Regions from separate parts of the Pseudarthrobacter sp. NCCP-2145 genome, predicted to be linked through region 2. Evidence: riboswitches for the same ligand, from Rfam matches in the RefSeq annotation. Region 2 holds a riboswitch; each other region holds the start of a gene.

Region 1 (4,733 bases), on a different contig from region 2:
TGCACGCACTAATCAACCGGCAGTGGCCGCCACCCCTGAGGGGATGGCGCCCCCTGCCGGTTAAGAGCACAGGGCTTGGAGACGTGGGCGCTCAGCGGCCCTTTTGTTCTGCCGGGCGGGCAATGAGCGGCCCGCAGCCGGCTACTGCCCCTGCACGTACTTTGCCGGCTCTGCCTTGGCGCCCGCCGCTGCCGCAGCTTCACTTGCTGCCGCGGCTGCCGCGAGGTCCCGGCCGGTCACCTGTCCCCCGGCGTCGTGTGACGTGTAGCGGATAAAGACGCGGTTGTAACGCCAGTCAAGGTCAGGATGGTGGTTCTGTTCCTCGGCCAGGCGTCCGACGGCCGCAATCAGCTCGAGTGCGGCAGCCGCCGTCGGCATTTTGAAGACGGTGACCAACCCGCCGTTGCCGGCCCGCCAATCAGGCAGTTCCGCCAGGGCTTCGTCGATCCGTTCCGGGGAAAGTGCATCTTTGCCGGCCACTGCTGCTCCTGGGATCCGGGCGCCGGCCGGCAGAAGGTGGGCCTACAGGAACTCGGCCCGGCCCTCCATTGCCGACGACGCCAGCGCATGTTCACGGCGGGGTATGCGACCAGCCGCTTTCGCCAGCCTACCGGCGATGACGGCGTGCTTGAAGGCCTTCCCCATCAAGGCGGGGTTCTGCGCCCGGGTCACTGCCGTGGCCAGGAGCACGGCGTCGCAGCCCAGTTCCATGGCGAGGGCGGCGTCGGAGGCCGTACCGATGCCCGCGTCCAGCACTACCGGCACCGAGGCCCGGGACACGATGAGCTCAATGTTGTGCGGATTGAGGATGCCCAGGCCCGTCCCGATGGGCGAGCCGAGCGGCATCACAGCAGTGGCTCCGAGGTTCTCCAGCCGCAGGGCCAGCACGGGGTCGTCATTGGTGTACGCAAACACCTTGAATCCCCTGTTGACCAGCTGCTCGGTGGCGTCCACGAGCTCAACGGCATCCGGCAGGAGGGTGTGTTCGTCGGCGATGACCTCGAGCTTCACCCAGTCGGTTTCCAGGGCCTCCCGTGCCAGTTCAGCAGTGAGCACAGCGTCACGCGCCGTGAAACACCCCGCCGTGTTGGGCAGGACCCGGATGCCGTGGTCCACCAGCAGCTGGAACAGCGAACCCGCCTCGTCCGGCGAATAGCGGCGCATGGCAACGGTGGTCAGCGAGGTGCCGGAGGCCAGGAGCGCGGCGCCCAGGCCGTCCAGGCTGGGGGCGCCGCCGGTGCCCATGATGAGCCGGGATGCCAGGGGGACGCCGTCGATCACCAGGGGGTCCTGGAGCCCGGACAGCTGGCTGTTGGTGACGGTGGTTCCGGTCATGGTGGTCAGCCTCCCTGTACTGCCGTGACAAGTTCGACGTCGTCGCCCTCGGCGAGCGCCGTGGCGGACCACAGGCTCCGGGGCACCACCTGGGCGTTGCGTGCTACGGCCACTCCCAGCTTCCGCCCGTCCGTGGCCCGGCCGTCCGCGGCCAGCGGACGGCCGGTGACCTCGCTGACGAGCGCGGTGAGGGAAGCGTCGTCGGCCACGGTGTGGCCGGTTCCGTTCAGGGTGATGTTCATGCTGTCTCCTGGGTGTTGGATGGCGTGGCAGCCGCTTCAGCCATGCGAAAGGGAGCCGGGGAAAACCGACCGGGGTTGAACGGGGCCCAGCGGGGGTCTTCCGTGCCGTCCATGAGTTCCCGGCAGATTGCGGCCGCAGCCGGGGTGAGCAGGATGCCGTGGCGGAAGAATCCGGTGGCAATGATGAGCCCCTGCACGTGGCGGGACCCTTGGAGGCCGGACCTTCCAGGCGCGGGCTGCCGGCCCACGGGGCCTCCGGGCAGCGATACCCTTCCGAGCAGCGGGGCGTTGTCCGGCGTGCCGGGCCGGGCGCGGGCCGTGCACTCAAGCAGCTCAAGCTCAGCGACGGCGGGCACCAGCACCTGGGCATCGCGGAGAAGCTGGTACACACCCCCTGCCGACACCGCACCGGCACTGGAGCCCGCGCCCCCGCCACTGCCACTGCCACTGCCACTGCCCAGTGCGTCCTCACGCTGGGTTGCCCCGATCACCACGGTTCCGTCCCGCCGCGGAACGATATAGACGGGGACCCCGCGCACCAGTCCGCGGACTGTTGAGGTCACCAGCGGCCTGAGGTGCGCCGGTACCGCGAGCCGCAGGATGTCCCCCTGGACCGGCCGCAGCGGCAGGTGCAGGTCGATCGGCAGTCCCGTGAGTTCCGGGGCGTGCAGTCCGTTGGCCACCACGGTCTCCCCGGCCAGTACGGTCCCTCCACCTTCCAGGGCTACTCCGGCTACGGCCCCGTCCTGCCAGAGCAGGCCGGCTGCCTTGTCCGGCACGGCGAATCCGTCAGCGGCGCCGGCCACGCCGCTTCCGGTGGAGCGGGCATCCCCGGCCAGGACCCGGCGGAGGCAGGCCACCAGCAGCCGGGGGTCCACCTGGTGGTCCGCCGGCGTATCCAGCGCACAGGCAATGCCCGGGCTTAACAAGGGCTCGCGGCGCCGGGCTTCGCGGATGGTGAGCGGTTCAACCGTGAGGCCGTTGGCCCGCTGGACGGCACGCAGGTCCAGCAAGGCCTGCCGGTCTGCGGCGTCGGCACCCACGGCGAGGGTCGGCGTCGTAAGATATCCGGGATCCGAGCCCGCGGCCGCAGCGAGGTCCGCAGCGAAACCGGGCCAGCGGGCGGAGGCCTCGAGCATGAGTTCCAGGAGGTCCTCCTCCTGGTAGTGCAGTTCGCTCACCGGCGCCAGCATCCCCGCGGCAGCCCAGCTGGCTCCGGAGCCGGGGGCGTCATCGATCACCACCACGGAACGGCCCGAACGCCTCGCCTCCCAGGCGATCCCGTGGCCGATGGCTCCTCCGCCGATCACCGCCACGTCGGCCGTGATGGTGGAGCCGGAAGGACAGGGGCCGGTTGCGGCGTGCACGTCAGGCATCGGTTGTCTCCTTCCCTACGCCGGTATTAACCGGATCAGGTCAAGCGGTCGGCTCTGACGCCCTCTCAGCCCGGCGCTTTGTGACAGCTGCCGCGGCTCCCGCAGTACGAGCCCAGTGTAGAGGAACTAGGCTGGCTCCCATGAATGTGTCCCACCCCCCTGCCGCCGCTGCCCGTCCGTCCGGTTCCGACGCCTTTATCAACGCGGAGGGCACCGCCGGGCTGCACGATGCGCGCCTCTACCTCTGCACGGATGCGCGCCGCAGCCAGGGCGACTTTGAACAGTTCGTGGATGCCGCGTTCGCCGGCGGCGTGGACATCATCCAGCTCCGGGACAAGTCCATCGAAGCCGCCGAGGAGCTGGAACTCCTCGCCGTCCTGAAGGAGGCAGCGGTCCGGCACGGCAGGCTGTGGGCAGTGAACGACCGCGCCGACATTGCTGTGCTGTCCGGAGCGCCGGTCTTCCACATCGGGCAGAAGGACCTTCCCCTCCAGGCAGCCCGGACGCTGCTGAACGGGAACGCCGCCATCGGCCTGTCCAGCCACAGCCCTGGACAGGTGGATGCCGCCCTGGCAGCGGCCGCCGGCCCGGCGGCGCTCGACTACTTCTGCGTGGGCCCGCTGTGGGCAACACCCACCAAGCCCGGCCGCGCCGCCGTCGGGCTGGACCTGGTGACGTATGCGGCGGCGGCCTCAGCGGCGCAAGGGCAGGGACAGTCCGACGGCGGTGTGCCCTGGTTCGCGATCGGCGGGATTGACCACGGCAACGTGGAACAGGTGGTGGAGGCCGGGGCCAGCAGGATCGTTGTGGTCCGGGCCATTACGGAGGCCGACGATCCGTCAGCCGCGGCCGCATCGCTGCTCGACGCGCTGGACGCCGCCCGCCCGTGACGCGGCGCCGGATCCGCACCGCATCCCGCGGGCGGCTCCCTGCACTATTCGCGGAATTCGGGCTACGCTGATTTTCGTGTCACATCATCGGCTGGCCCCCAGTGTCCACGAGCACACCAACGCCCTCGAGGCTGCACTCAGCGCCCTGCGGACGGAGCTCGAGCTGCCTGGTGAGTACCCGGCCGAAGCCGTGAAGGACGCCGAGGCCGCCGTGTCGGCACTGAAGCTGCCGTCCCATGACCTGACGGGCATAGACTTCATCACCATCGACCCGGCGTCGTCCACGGACCTTGACCAGGCGCTCTTTATTGAACGGGACGGCAGCAGCTACCGCGTGCTCTACGCCATTGCCGACGTTCCCGCCTTCGTGGCTCCCGGCGGCCCGCTGGATGCCGAGACCAGGCGCCGCGGCCAGACTTTCTACACCCCGGACGGCCGCATTCCGCTGCACCCTGAAGTCATCAGCGAGGGCGCCGGAAGCCTCCTGCCGGGACAGGACTGTTCCGCGTTCGTCTGGGACTTCCGCCTCGATGTCCGCGCCGAAGTCACCGCGGTGACGGTGGGACGGGCCCGGATGCGCAGCCGCGCCAAGCTCAGCTACAAGGGCGCCCAGGCGGAACTGGACGGCGGCAGCCCTTCAGAAGTCCTGGTCCTCCTCAAGGAGGTGGGGCTCAAGCGCGTGGAGCTGGAGCGCGCCCGTGAGGGTGCCAGCCTGAACATGCCGGACCAGGAAATTGTCCAGCTTCCCGACGGCGGCTACCGGATTGCCGCGGCCCCGCAGCTGCCCGTGGAGGACTGGAACGCCCAGATCTCGCTCATGACGGGAATGGCCGCTGCGCAGCTCATGCTGGCCGGCAAAGTGGGCATCCTCCGCACCATGCCCTCACCGG
Region 2 (4,733 bases):
GCAGCAGCAACGATGTTGACGACGCGACGACCGCGGCGGGTACCGAATTCAACGGCGCCCGGGGTCAGTGCGAACAGGGTGTCGTCGCCGCCACGGCCAACGCCGGCGCCCGGGTGGAAGTGGGTGCCGCGCTGGCGGACGATGATCTCGCCGGCGGAAACCACCTGGCCGCCGAAGCGCTTGACGCCGAGGTACTGTGCGTTGGAGTCACGACCGTTGCGAGTGGAGCTCGCGCCCTTTTTATGTGCCATCTGAAATGCCTGCCTCTAAATTCTGGGGAATCTGCTGAAAAACCTGAACAGTAACGGAAGGTTACTTGATACCAGTGATCTTGACCTTGGTCAGTTCCTGGCGGTGACCCTGGCGCTTCTTGTAACCGGTCTTGTTCTTGAACTTCTGGATCACAATCTTAGGACCACGGAGGTCCTGGAGGATCTCAGCCGTAACAGTTACCTTGGCCAGGTCAGCAGCGGCGGAGGTGACCTTGTCACCGTCAACCAGGAGCAGTGCGGGCAGCTGAATGGTGCTGCCAGCTCCACCGGCGACGCGGTTCAGGGTAACGAAGTCTCCAACGGAAACCTTCTCTTGGCGGCCGCCTGCGCGGACAATCGCGTACACCACTTGGGAACTCACTTCTCTCGACGTTTATTACAAATTTGCGTGCGGAACCCGGTTCCATGATTGGGTGGGCTCTCGCTGTGCCTCAACGCCGTGGGGTCATAACCCAAGTGTTGGCGTAAGCACCGAAGATCTAGAATACGCTAGTTTTGGCTTCGGCCGCAAATGAGGCTGGTTCCGGCGGGTTGTCTGTGATAGGCACCACAGCCCAGGTCCGCGCCCTTACCTGTGCCCCACCATAGTACCGGCGGGACGCGCAACAGGGTGTCAGGAATGAAGTCGCGGCGCGTCGAAAAAGTCCACCTCGAGGCGGCAGGACTGCCTGAACGCCGCCACCATGGCGTCCCGGTCCCCTGCGGACGCGCTGCGGCCGGCCCCGTCCACAATCGCAACCGCTGTGCGGGTGGCGGCAGCGAAGTCCTCGTCCGCGTACGTGCGCAGCCACTCGGCGTAGGGGTGGCCGGCCGGTTCCCCTGCAGCCACGAACCGGGCGTGGAGTGTTGCGCCCACCTCGGCGTACAGCCAGAAGCAGGGCAGGACCGCTGCGGCCAGCACCGCGTAACTGCCCGACGCCGATGCCGCCGTCAGGTGGTCCACGTAGGACTTGGTGACGGGTCCCAGCTGCGGCTCAACGGTCCGTGTACTGAGCCAGGAGCGGTGCAGCTCGGACTCCACCTCCAGGCACTGCGCGGCGGAACGTGCCCAGAAGAGCTGCTCCCCTTCGGTGGGGGCCAGTGCACTGGTCCGCGCCAGCACCCGTGAGTAGCCGTTGAGGTAGATGGCGTCCTGGGCGAGGTAGTAGGCAAACTCCTTCTCCGGCAGGCTCCCGGAAGCCAGGCCCTGGATGAAGTCCAGCGCGTAGATGTCCTCGAGGTCCTTTGCGGCGTCCGCCCAGAGCTGCGCCGCGAAGCTCCCCTCGCCGCGCACGGCCGGCAGGTGGTGGAAGTGGTGCACGGGCCCGTTGCCCGCCCCCACCTCCAGGGCCTCCGAGGCCTCCAGCGCGCCGGCAAGCCAGGGCTTGACCTCGCGCAGGGCTGCCTCCCAGTCCCCCACCCGGGCCTGGACCGTGGCCATGGCCGCGGACAGGGAGCATCCGGTGCCGTGGCTGTTCACTGTTGCCACCCGCTGACCGGGAACCACGACCACCTCGCGGGACAACATCCCGGCGGTGCTTACGAGGGCATCGGGGCATTCGGCCCCTACGAGGTGCCCACCCTTGACCAGCACCGTGGCTCCCGTGGCGGCGGAGAGGTTCCGGCCCTGTTCCAGGGCGCCTTCCCAGGTCTGCTGCACGTCGCCGCCCACGAGCATGGCGAGTTCAGCCAGGTTGGGCGTGATGAGCTGCGCCAGCGGCAGCAGGTCGCGAAGCGCGGCTTCGGCTGATTCCGGGAGGAGCCGGTCGCCGCTGGTGGCCACCATGACAGGGTCCAGGACCACGACGGCGGGACGCACCTTTTCGAGCCATGCATGGACGGCTTCGATCACCCCGGCATCGCCCAGCATGCCGATCTTCACGGCGTCGATACTGATGTCGTCGCTCAGGGCATCGAGCTGCTGGGTAAGGAAGTTGGCGGGGGGAACGTGGACGCCGCGCACGCCGCGGGTGTTCTGTGCGGTGAGGGCGGTAATGGCAGCCATTCCGAAGCCGCCGTGGGCGGCGATGCTTTTCAGGTCCGCCTGGATGCCGGCCCCGCCGGAAGGATCGGATCCGGCAATGGAGAGGACCCGTGGCACGCCGCGGTACTCGCGGCCGGGGGCTGCAGGCGCAGAAGCAGCTGCAGGCCCGGAAGCACACGCGGATGTGCCCTGGATGGTGGCAGTGGGCATTGCAAGGGTGGAAGACAAGAGACATCCCTTCGCCGGTGCTAGCCGGACAGGTTCAACGGGTCTGGATCTCAGCCGGCTCTCTGCGCGGCACCCCGTGTCGGTTCCCCAGCCTAGCTTTTTTGAGGTCCACAGCGTGAAGGTGACACAGTGCGGCCGGAGCGGGGTGGAATGCCGGTGTTCAATGAGGGTGGTCAAAAGCGCTGCGGAGCGCCGCCTTAAAGGACGGATGCCCGGCCGGCCACTGACTGTGGCTGGCCGGGCATTCGGTCAATACCCGCCCTGGGTCCCGGATTCCGGTAACTCCATGCGTGGCAGCTCCAGTTCCTAGAGCTCTGAGGCAGGCACCCCGACGCCGAGGATGATCGGCGCGTCCGAGGGCTTGCCGCTGGCCGGCTGCGAAGCACCCGCCTTGTCCGTTTCCGGTGCCTTGGCGGCGTGGGAATGCCCGGCCGCGGGGGCTGGAACATTCTCGCGATGCTGGACCGAGGTCTCGTTGGCTGCTCCCTGCGCGCGGCTGGCACTCCGGTTCCGGCGTGCCCTGCGCGGGCGTGACTGCTCCAGGGTGTGGTCCGAGTAGTCCTGCTCCGCTGCGGCGGCCACCGGCCGCTGCTCCGGCTGGACGGCTGCGGGCTCCCGCTGTTCCGGTGCCTGCTCCGGCTCACGTGTCCGCTCCGGAGCAGGAGCCTGCTGGGGAGCCTCTTCCGCCCCGCGCTGGACCGGCTGCACGTCCGGCGTTCCAGCCGGCGTGCCGGCTGCCGGTGCGGGCTCGCCCAGGTGGGCGAAGGCCGCGGCAAGGCGGTCCAGGGTGAGGGCAGGCTTTGGCTGCTGCTCCTCGGCGTGCTCCACGAAGGGCAGGACGACTTTCTCCCCGCCAAAGGTCAGGACGGCAGCGGGCCTAGACGCATCGCTGTCGTGCTTCTCCGTTTCAGCCGGAACTGCGGGCTGGGCCTGCGTTGCCTGCCTGGCGGCGGCCAACTCGTCGTCATGCAGGTGGGCCGCGTGGGCGGCAGCCGCGATGTTGGCAAGGGCCAGCCTGGTGGCTTCCGCTTTCGCATGCCGCTCGGCGTCCGTCGGATCAGGGTGGACCGTGTGGACGTGGACGGCAGCTGCCGGCGCGGCGTCCGGCTGCTGGCCGCCGCGGCCGCGGCGGCGCTTCCGGTCCGGCCGGGCACCGGGCTGGCTGCTGTCCGTGCGCTGCGCCTCGATGCGGTTGCCCTCGGCGCGTGCTTCCGGGCGGTGCTCGGCACGCTGCACGTGATGCTCGGCAGCCACAATGTTCGCCCGGCGGTGTTCCACCGGGTCATCGTGGGTGACCACGCCGCGGCCGGCGCAGGCCTCGCACTGCTCGCCGAACACTTCAAGGAGCCCCGTGCCCATCCGCTTGCGGGTCATCTGCACCAGGCCCAGCGAGGTGACTTCGGCAACCTGGTGCTTGGTGCGGTCACGGCCCAGGCACTCCACCATGCGCCGCAGGACCAGGTCGCGGTTGGACTCCAGGACCATGTCGATGAAGTCGATGACAATGATGCCGCCGATGTCGCGGAGGCGGAGCTGCCGGACTACTTCCTCCGCAGCTTCCAGGTTGTTCTTGGTGACTGTTTCTTCGAGGTTGCCGCCGCTGCCGGTGAACTTGCCGGTGTTGACGTCCACCACGGTCATGGCCTCGGTCCGGTCGATCACCAGCGAGCCGCCGGAGGGCAGGAAGACCTTCCGTTCCAGGGCCTTGTGGATCTGCTCATCGATGCGCCAGGCACTGAAGATGTCCTGGTCCTTGGTCCACTTCTCGAGCCGTCCCACCAGGTCCGGGGCGACGTATGTGACGTATGCCTCGATGGTGTCCCAGGCTTCCTCGCCGGAGACGATCAGCTTGGAGAAGTCCTCGTTGAAGACGTCGCGGACCACCTTGATGGTGAGGTCCGGTTCGCCGTAGAGCAGCTCGGGGGCAAGGATCTTGGTGGACTTCGACTGGCTTTCGATGCCCTCCCACTGGGCACGCAGCCGGTTGATGTCGTGCGTCAGCTCTTCCTCGGAGGCACCCTCCGCGGCCGTACGGACAATCACGCCGGCGTGCTCGGGAAGGCGGTCCTTGAGGATCCGCTTCAGGCGGTTGCGTTCGACGTCGGGAAGCTTCCGGGAAATGCCGGTCATGGAGCCGCCGGGAACGTACACCAGGTAGCGGCCGGGCAGGGAGATCTGGCTGGTCAGGCGCGCGCCCTTGTGGCCCACCGGGTCCTTGGTCACCTGGACCAGGACGGTGTCGCCGGACTTCAGCGCGTTCTCGATGCGGC
Region 3 (4,733 bases), on a different contig from region 2:
GGTGCGGCAGGCGGGCCTTCTGCGCCAGGGCGTCGGCCAGGTCCGTGGGGTCGGTGCAGCTCATCAGCAGCACCGCCGGAAGGGCGATGGCCAGCCCGCGCAGCATGAAGCCGATCCCAAGTTCCAGCGAGCCTTCGCTCATGGTCCAGATGCCGACGTCGATCAGCGTCCTTCCGCTGTCCGCAGCCAGGATTGAGGTACTCCAGCCCCCCACCGCCGCGGCGAGGATCAGCGGCCAGCCGCGCTGCCACAGCAGCGTCAGCGTGAGGCCTGCGAGCGGGAACAGGAGGAATTCGAAGGCCAGCGCCACTGATGCGGAAACCCAGTCGATCGAAAGCGCCAGCACTGCCGTGATGAGGAAGACGGCGGCGAACTTGCTCAGGGGGTTGGCGCGGGCCAGCAGGGCCTGGTTGCCCCGAAGGTTCAATTCCTGCCTCATGGCGCCACCGGTTCCGCGGCAGCCATCCGCAGCTCAGTGCCACCCAGCGCGGCGGTGAACTCGGCGTCGTGGGTCACGGACACCACCGCGGTGCCGGAGTCCAGCAGCTCGGACAGGAACGAGGCCAGCTCCGCCCAGGTGTTGGCGTCCTGGCCGAACGTCGGCTCGTCCAGGACGAGCACCCGGGGATGGGCCGCCAGGACCGTGGCCACGGAGAGCCGCCGCTTCTCGCCGCCAGACAGCGTATAGGGGTTCGCGTCCACGAGGTGGGTCAGCCGCAACCGCTCCAGCAGTTCGTCCACGCGCTCCTCGCCGTGGCCCAGGTGCCGCGGACCGAACAGGAGTTCGTCCAGCACCTTCCCGGTGACGAACTGGTGCTCCGGCTCCTGGAACACGGTGCCAATCCGCTCGATGAGCTGCTCGGCCTTCCACTTATAAGGGTCTATCCCGGCGCCACGGCTGAGGTCCAGGGTGGCCGACACCTTTCCTGCCACCGGTTCCAGGAGTCCCGCGAGGGTCAGCGCAAACGTTGACTTGCCCGCCCCGTTGGGGCCCGTGATGGCCAGCGCCTGCCCTGCCCGGACCTGGGCGGAAATATCGTGTTGGACGGGTACCGGGGGTACCTTCCGGAAGCCGCTGCGGCGCGGACGTTCCCGGGAAACCGCAAGGTTCTCGGCCGCCAGCAGAAGGCCGCCGGAGCCGGCTGCCGGATTGCCCGACCGTGCACGCGTGCCAGGAACATACCCGGGCACCCACACACCGGCCGCCGCCAGCATGGTCCGTGCGTCCGCGAGCACCTGGTCCGGAGGACCGTCAAGCAGCACGGCATCTTCAGTGGCGCTGCCCGGCTGCAGCACCACGATCCGGTCCACCAGGTCCTTCCACACGGACACCCGGTGCTCCACCACAACCAGCGTGGCGCCGGTCTTGTCCACGCAGCGGCCCACGGCGTCCCGGACTTCCAGCACACCGGCAGGGTCCAGGTTCGCCGTTGGCTCGTCGAGCAGGATCAGGCCGGGCCGCATTGCGAGGATTCCCGCAAGCGCGAGGCGCTGTTTTTGCCCGCCGGACAGGGCCGACGTCGGGTGGTCAAGCGGCAGGCGGGAAAGGCCGACGTCGTCCAGCGCCTCGTGCACGCGGGCCCAGATGGCGTCGCGGGGCACGGCGAGGTTCTCGGCGCCAAAGGCGACGTCGTCGCCGACGCGGGAGAGGACCACCTGCGTCTCCGGATCCTGCTGCATCAGCCCGGCCCGGCCGCGCTGCTCGCGGGGCACGGCGCCGTCAACCAGCAGCGAGCCCGTCTCGTCGGACTCGCCGGCGTCGCCGCCGTCGTCGTCCATGTCCCCCAGCACCCCGGCCAGGGCATGCAGGAGCGTGGACTTGCCCGCACCGGAGGGCCCCAAAAGGAGCACCCGCTCCCCCGGGCGGATCTCCAGGTCGAGGCCACGGACAGCCGGCTTGGCGCGCCCCGCATGGCGCCATCCCCAGCCGCGGGCTGTGACGGCAGCCGGACGCACCGCAACTGATGCCTCGTGCCGCGAAGGGGCGCCCATCAGGAGAAGACGGGCTCCGTTGCCGCCTTGCGTGATGCAAAGGAGCTCAGGACCCCTGTCCTGGCCAGGCCGCGGGTGGCGATCCAGGACAGTGCGCCGGCGATGATGGCGCCGGAGATGGCAGTGAAGATGATGTACGCCAGCTTGTCGCCGGCGGCGTAGGCGATGTTCCAGCCCCACGGCGCGAAGGAGTCGTTCAGGCCGCAGAAAAGGCCGGCCGCGGCGCCGGCAAGCAGTGCCACGGGCAGGTTGAACTTCCGGTACACGAAGATGGCGAAGATGATCTCGGCACCCAGGCCTTGGACGAATCCGGAGAACAGTACCGACGCACCGTACTGGGAGCCCATGAGCAGTTCACCCGTGGCGGCCACCGTCTCGCAGAAGAGCGCGGCGCCTGGCTTGCGGATGATGAGCATGCCCAGGACGGCCGGGATCATCCAGCCGCCGGCAATCAGGCCGGTCAGGGGCGGGTAGACGGCGTTCATGGGTCCGGAGACTGCGGCCGCCCCCTGGGACCAGGCCCAGAAAATGACGCCGCCGGCAACGGCGATAAGGGCCGCCACCACGATGTCCACGACGCGCCAGGACTTGCCGGCGGGCTTCTTGATTGCTGTTGTTGCCATGTGGTCCTCCTGAGGAACAGGAGGGGAAAGTGGACGCGGTTGCCGGCACTGCTGCCGCTGCGCGCACTTCGAGAACTCGACTCCCTTGCGCCGGTACTAACCGGATCAGGTTCGAGGGTCTGCGGCTGTCCGCACTCTCAGCGCCCACCTGCGGTCCCTGGCCTGGCCAGTGATGCCGACGGCGGCGCTCCCCTGTCGTTGAATGATTCTATTGGTGAAATATCCGCCCTGTTGGGCGTGGTCCAGTTTACCGCAGGGAGGGGTAGATTGTGGGCCATGACAGCGAATCCACCAGATGTGACCGGGTATGATCCGGATTCCCGCGAAGCCCAGCCGGAGGGATCCCTGGAGGCCTTGATCGCGCGGATTGAGGCGGAGATCCGGGAACTCCAATTTCCCGGCTTCTCCCTGGACGACTCCCTGAACCTGGGGCTGCTCCTCGTGGAGCTGGGCAAGGAGCGCGGGCTTCCCATCGCCATCGACATCACCAAGGGCGAGCAGCTCCTCTTCCACGTGGCCCTGCCGGGGGCAACACCGGACAACGGGCACTGGATCCGGGCCAAGAAACGGACCGCAGCCCGGTACGAGGTTCCTTCCCTGCTGGTGGGGCTGCGCGCCCGGCTCAGCGGCGGACGTATCGAAGACAATGCCTGGTTCGACCAGGCCCTCTACGCTGCGCACGGCGGCTCCTTCCCCTTGTACGTCACTGGGGTGGGCGCCGTAGCAACCGTCACCGTGTCCGGATTGCCGCAGCTGCAGGACCATGACCTGGTGGTCGAGGCCCTCCGCGACATCCTCCGTTCGGCCGGCGCGGAGTAACGCCCTGCAAGCCAGCGGAGTGGCGCCCCCGGCCGGCCGGCATGGCAGGTCTTCCTGGCATGGACACCCCAGTGAGGCCGGGAGTACATTCGAGCGCAGTGGCGGGTGATCAATCCAGGAGGGCGCCGTGACCGGTCCAGCAACCGAGAACCAGGTCCGGGCGGCGCTGGACAAAGCCTGGGACGAGATGATTTTCATCGGCCCGGACCACCCCTACTATTCCCTGCTGGCGGAACTGGTGTCCGCCGTCGGGAAGTCCTGGCAGCAAGGCTACGACCACGGCCGCCGCGGAGGTCCGCACACCAACCCCTACTTATGGGCCGGCCCGGGAGGCTAGCAGCCTGCGCGCGGAGTGCGGGCGCACAACGCCGGCACAATACAAAGGCTGCTTAGCAATTATTTAGTAATCATGCTTACTATGTTGTCTCCAGCGTTTGAGGAGTACAGCACATGGCAGCCAGCATCCGCCGGGCAGGCGCCCGCACAGGCCTGCAGAAGGCTGCCCTCGCAACGGGCGCCGTGTTCTGCCTGGCCGGCATCCTTGGATTCGTTCCCGGCATCACTTCCAACCATGACGCGCTCCGCCTGGCCGGACACGCCTCAGGAGCATTGCTGCTCGGGATCTTCCAGGTATCCGTCCTCCATAACGCCGTGCACCTGCTCTTCGGCGTCGCCGGCGTCCTGATGTCGCGCACCCACCCGCAGGCACGGAACTTCCTCATCCACGGCGGCGTCATCTACCTGGTCCTCTGGCTGTACGGCCTCCTGGTCGGTGACCCCACCCCTGCCAATTTCATCCCCGCAAACGATGCGGACAACTGGCTCCATCTGGTCCTTGGCCTGGCCATGATTGCCCTGGCCATCATGCTCGCCCGTGGACCCGCCCCCGCCGCAGGCGGCGCCGGCAGCGGCAGCACCGCCACATCCCCAGCGCCCGGCACCCGCGGCCGCTGACACATCCCCGGCCGGGCCCCAGTGCAGGGAGCACGGAACCGGCCCACGCCAGACCTGAAGGAGCACCATGAAAATCCCAGCAGCACGGGGTCCGGTCAGCACCGCACTGTTCAGCGCCCTCACAGCGGCACCGGGCACCGATGAGGGCGCCCTTGACGCGTTACACCGCTCGGTGGCCGGCCATCTCCCGGCAACCCGGGACATCATTGGCGACGACGACCTCCAGCTGGCGCTCTTCTGCCTCTACGAGCTCCACTACTCGGGCCTTGAGGGTGTGAGTGACGAGTGGGAGTGGGCGCCGGAACTGATCCGGGTGCGCCAGATGCTGGAAAAGCCGTTCGAAGC

The links. A riboswitch is a leader RNA that binds a small molecule or an ion and turns the genes downstream of it on or off. The one in region 2 is predicted to bind thiamine pyrophosphate.
Region 1: another riboswitch for thiamine pyrophosphate. It lies ahead of NFU08_RS04800 (FAD-dependent oxidoreductase); the one in region 2 lies ahead of thiD (bifunctional hydroxymethylpyrimidine kinase/phosphomethylpyrimidine kinase).
Region 3: another riboswitch for thiamine pyrophosphate. It lies ahead of NFU08_RS13290 (ECF transporter S component); the one in region 2 lies ahead of thiD (bifunctional hydroxymethylpyrimidine kinase/phosphomethylpyrimidine kinase).

The regions. Positions count from the first base shown of each region.
Region 1 is NZ_BRCG01000004.1:105,663-110,395, reverse strand. It holds gene NFU08_RS04815 (4a-hydroxytetrahydrobiopterin dehydratase) at 142-480, opposite strand; gene NFU08_RS04810 (thiazole synthase) at 523-1,335, opposite strand; gene thiS (sulfur carrier protein ThiS) at 1,341-1,577, opposite strand; gene NFU08_RS04800 (FAD-dependent oxidoreductase) at 1,574-2,953, opposite strand; TPP riboswitch at 2,949-3,066, opposite strand; gene thiE (thiamine phosphate synthase) at 3,094-3,843, shown strand; gene NFU08_RS04790 (RNB domain-containing ribonuclease) at 3,920-4,733, shown strand, end outside.
Region 2 is NZ_BRCG01000015.1:34,600-39,332, reverse strand. It holds gene rpmA (50S ribosomal protein L27) at 1-251, opposite strand, end outside; gene rplU (50S ribosomal protein L21) at 313-621, opposite strand; gene thiD (bifunctional hydroxymethylpyrimidine kinase/phosphomethylpyrimidine kinase) at 886-2,445, opposite strand; TPP riboswitch at 2,453-2,550, opposite strand; gene NFU08_RS13765 (ribonuclease E/G) at 2,770-4,733, opposite strand, start outside.
Region 3 is NZ_BRCG01000014.1:52,517-57,249, forward strand. It holds gene NFU08_RS13280 (energy-coupling factor transporter transmembrane protein EcfT) at 1-439, opposite strand, end outside; gene NFU08_RS13285 (ABC transporter ATP-binding protein) at 436-1,992, opposite strand; gene NFU08_RS13290 (ECF transporter S component) at 1,992-2,615, opposite strand; TPP riboswitch at 2,680-2,819, opposite strand; gene NFU08_RS13295 (heme-degrading domain-containing protein) at 2,892-3,434, shown strand; gene NFU08_RS13300 (hypothetical protein) at 3,562-3,771, shown strand; gene NFU08_RS13305 (DUF4383 domain-containing protein) at 3,885-4,388, shown strand; partial or broken gene NFU08_RS13310 (iron-containing redox enzyme family protein) at 4,456-4,733, shown strand, end outside.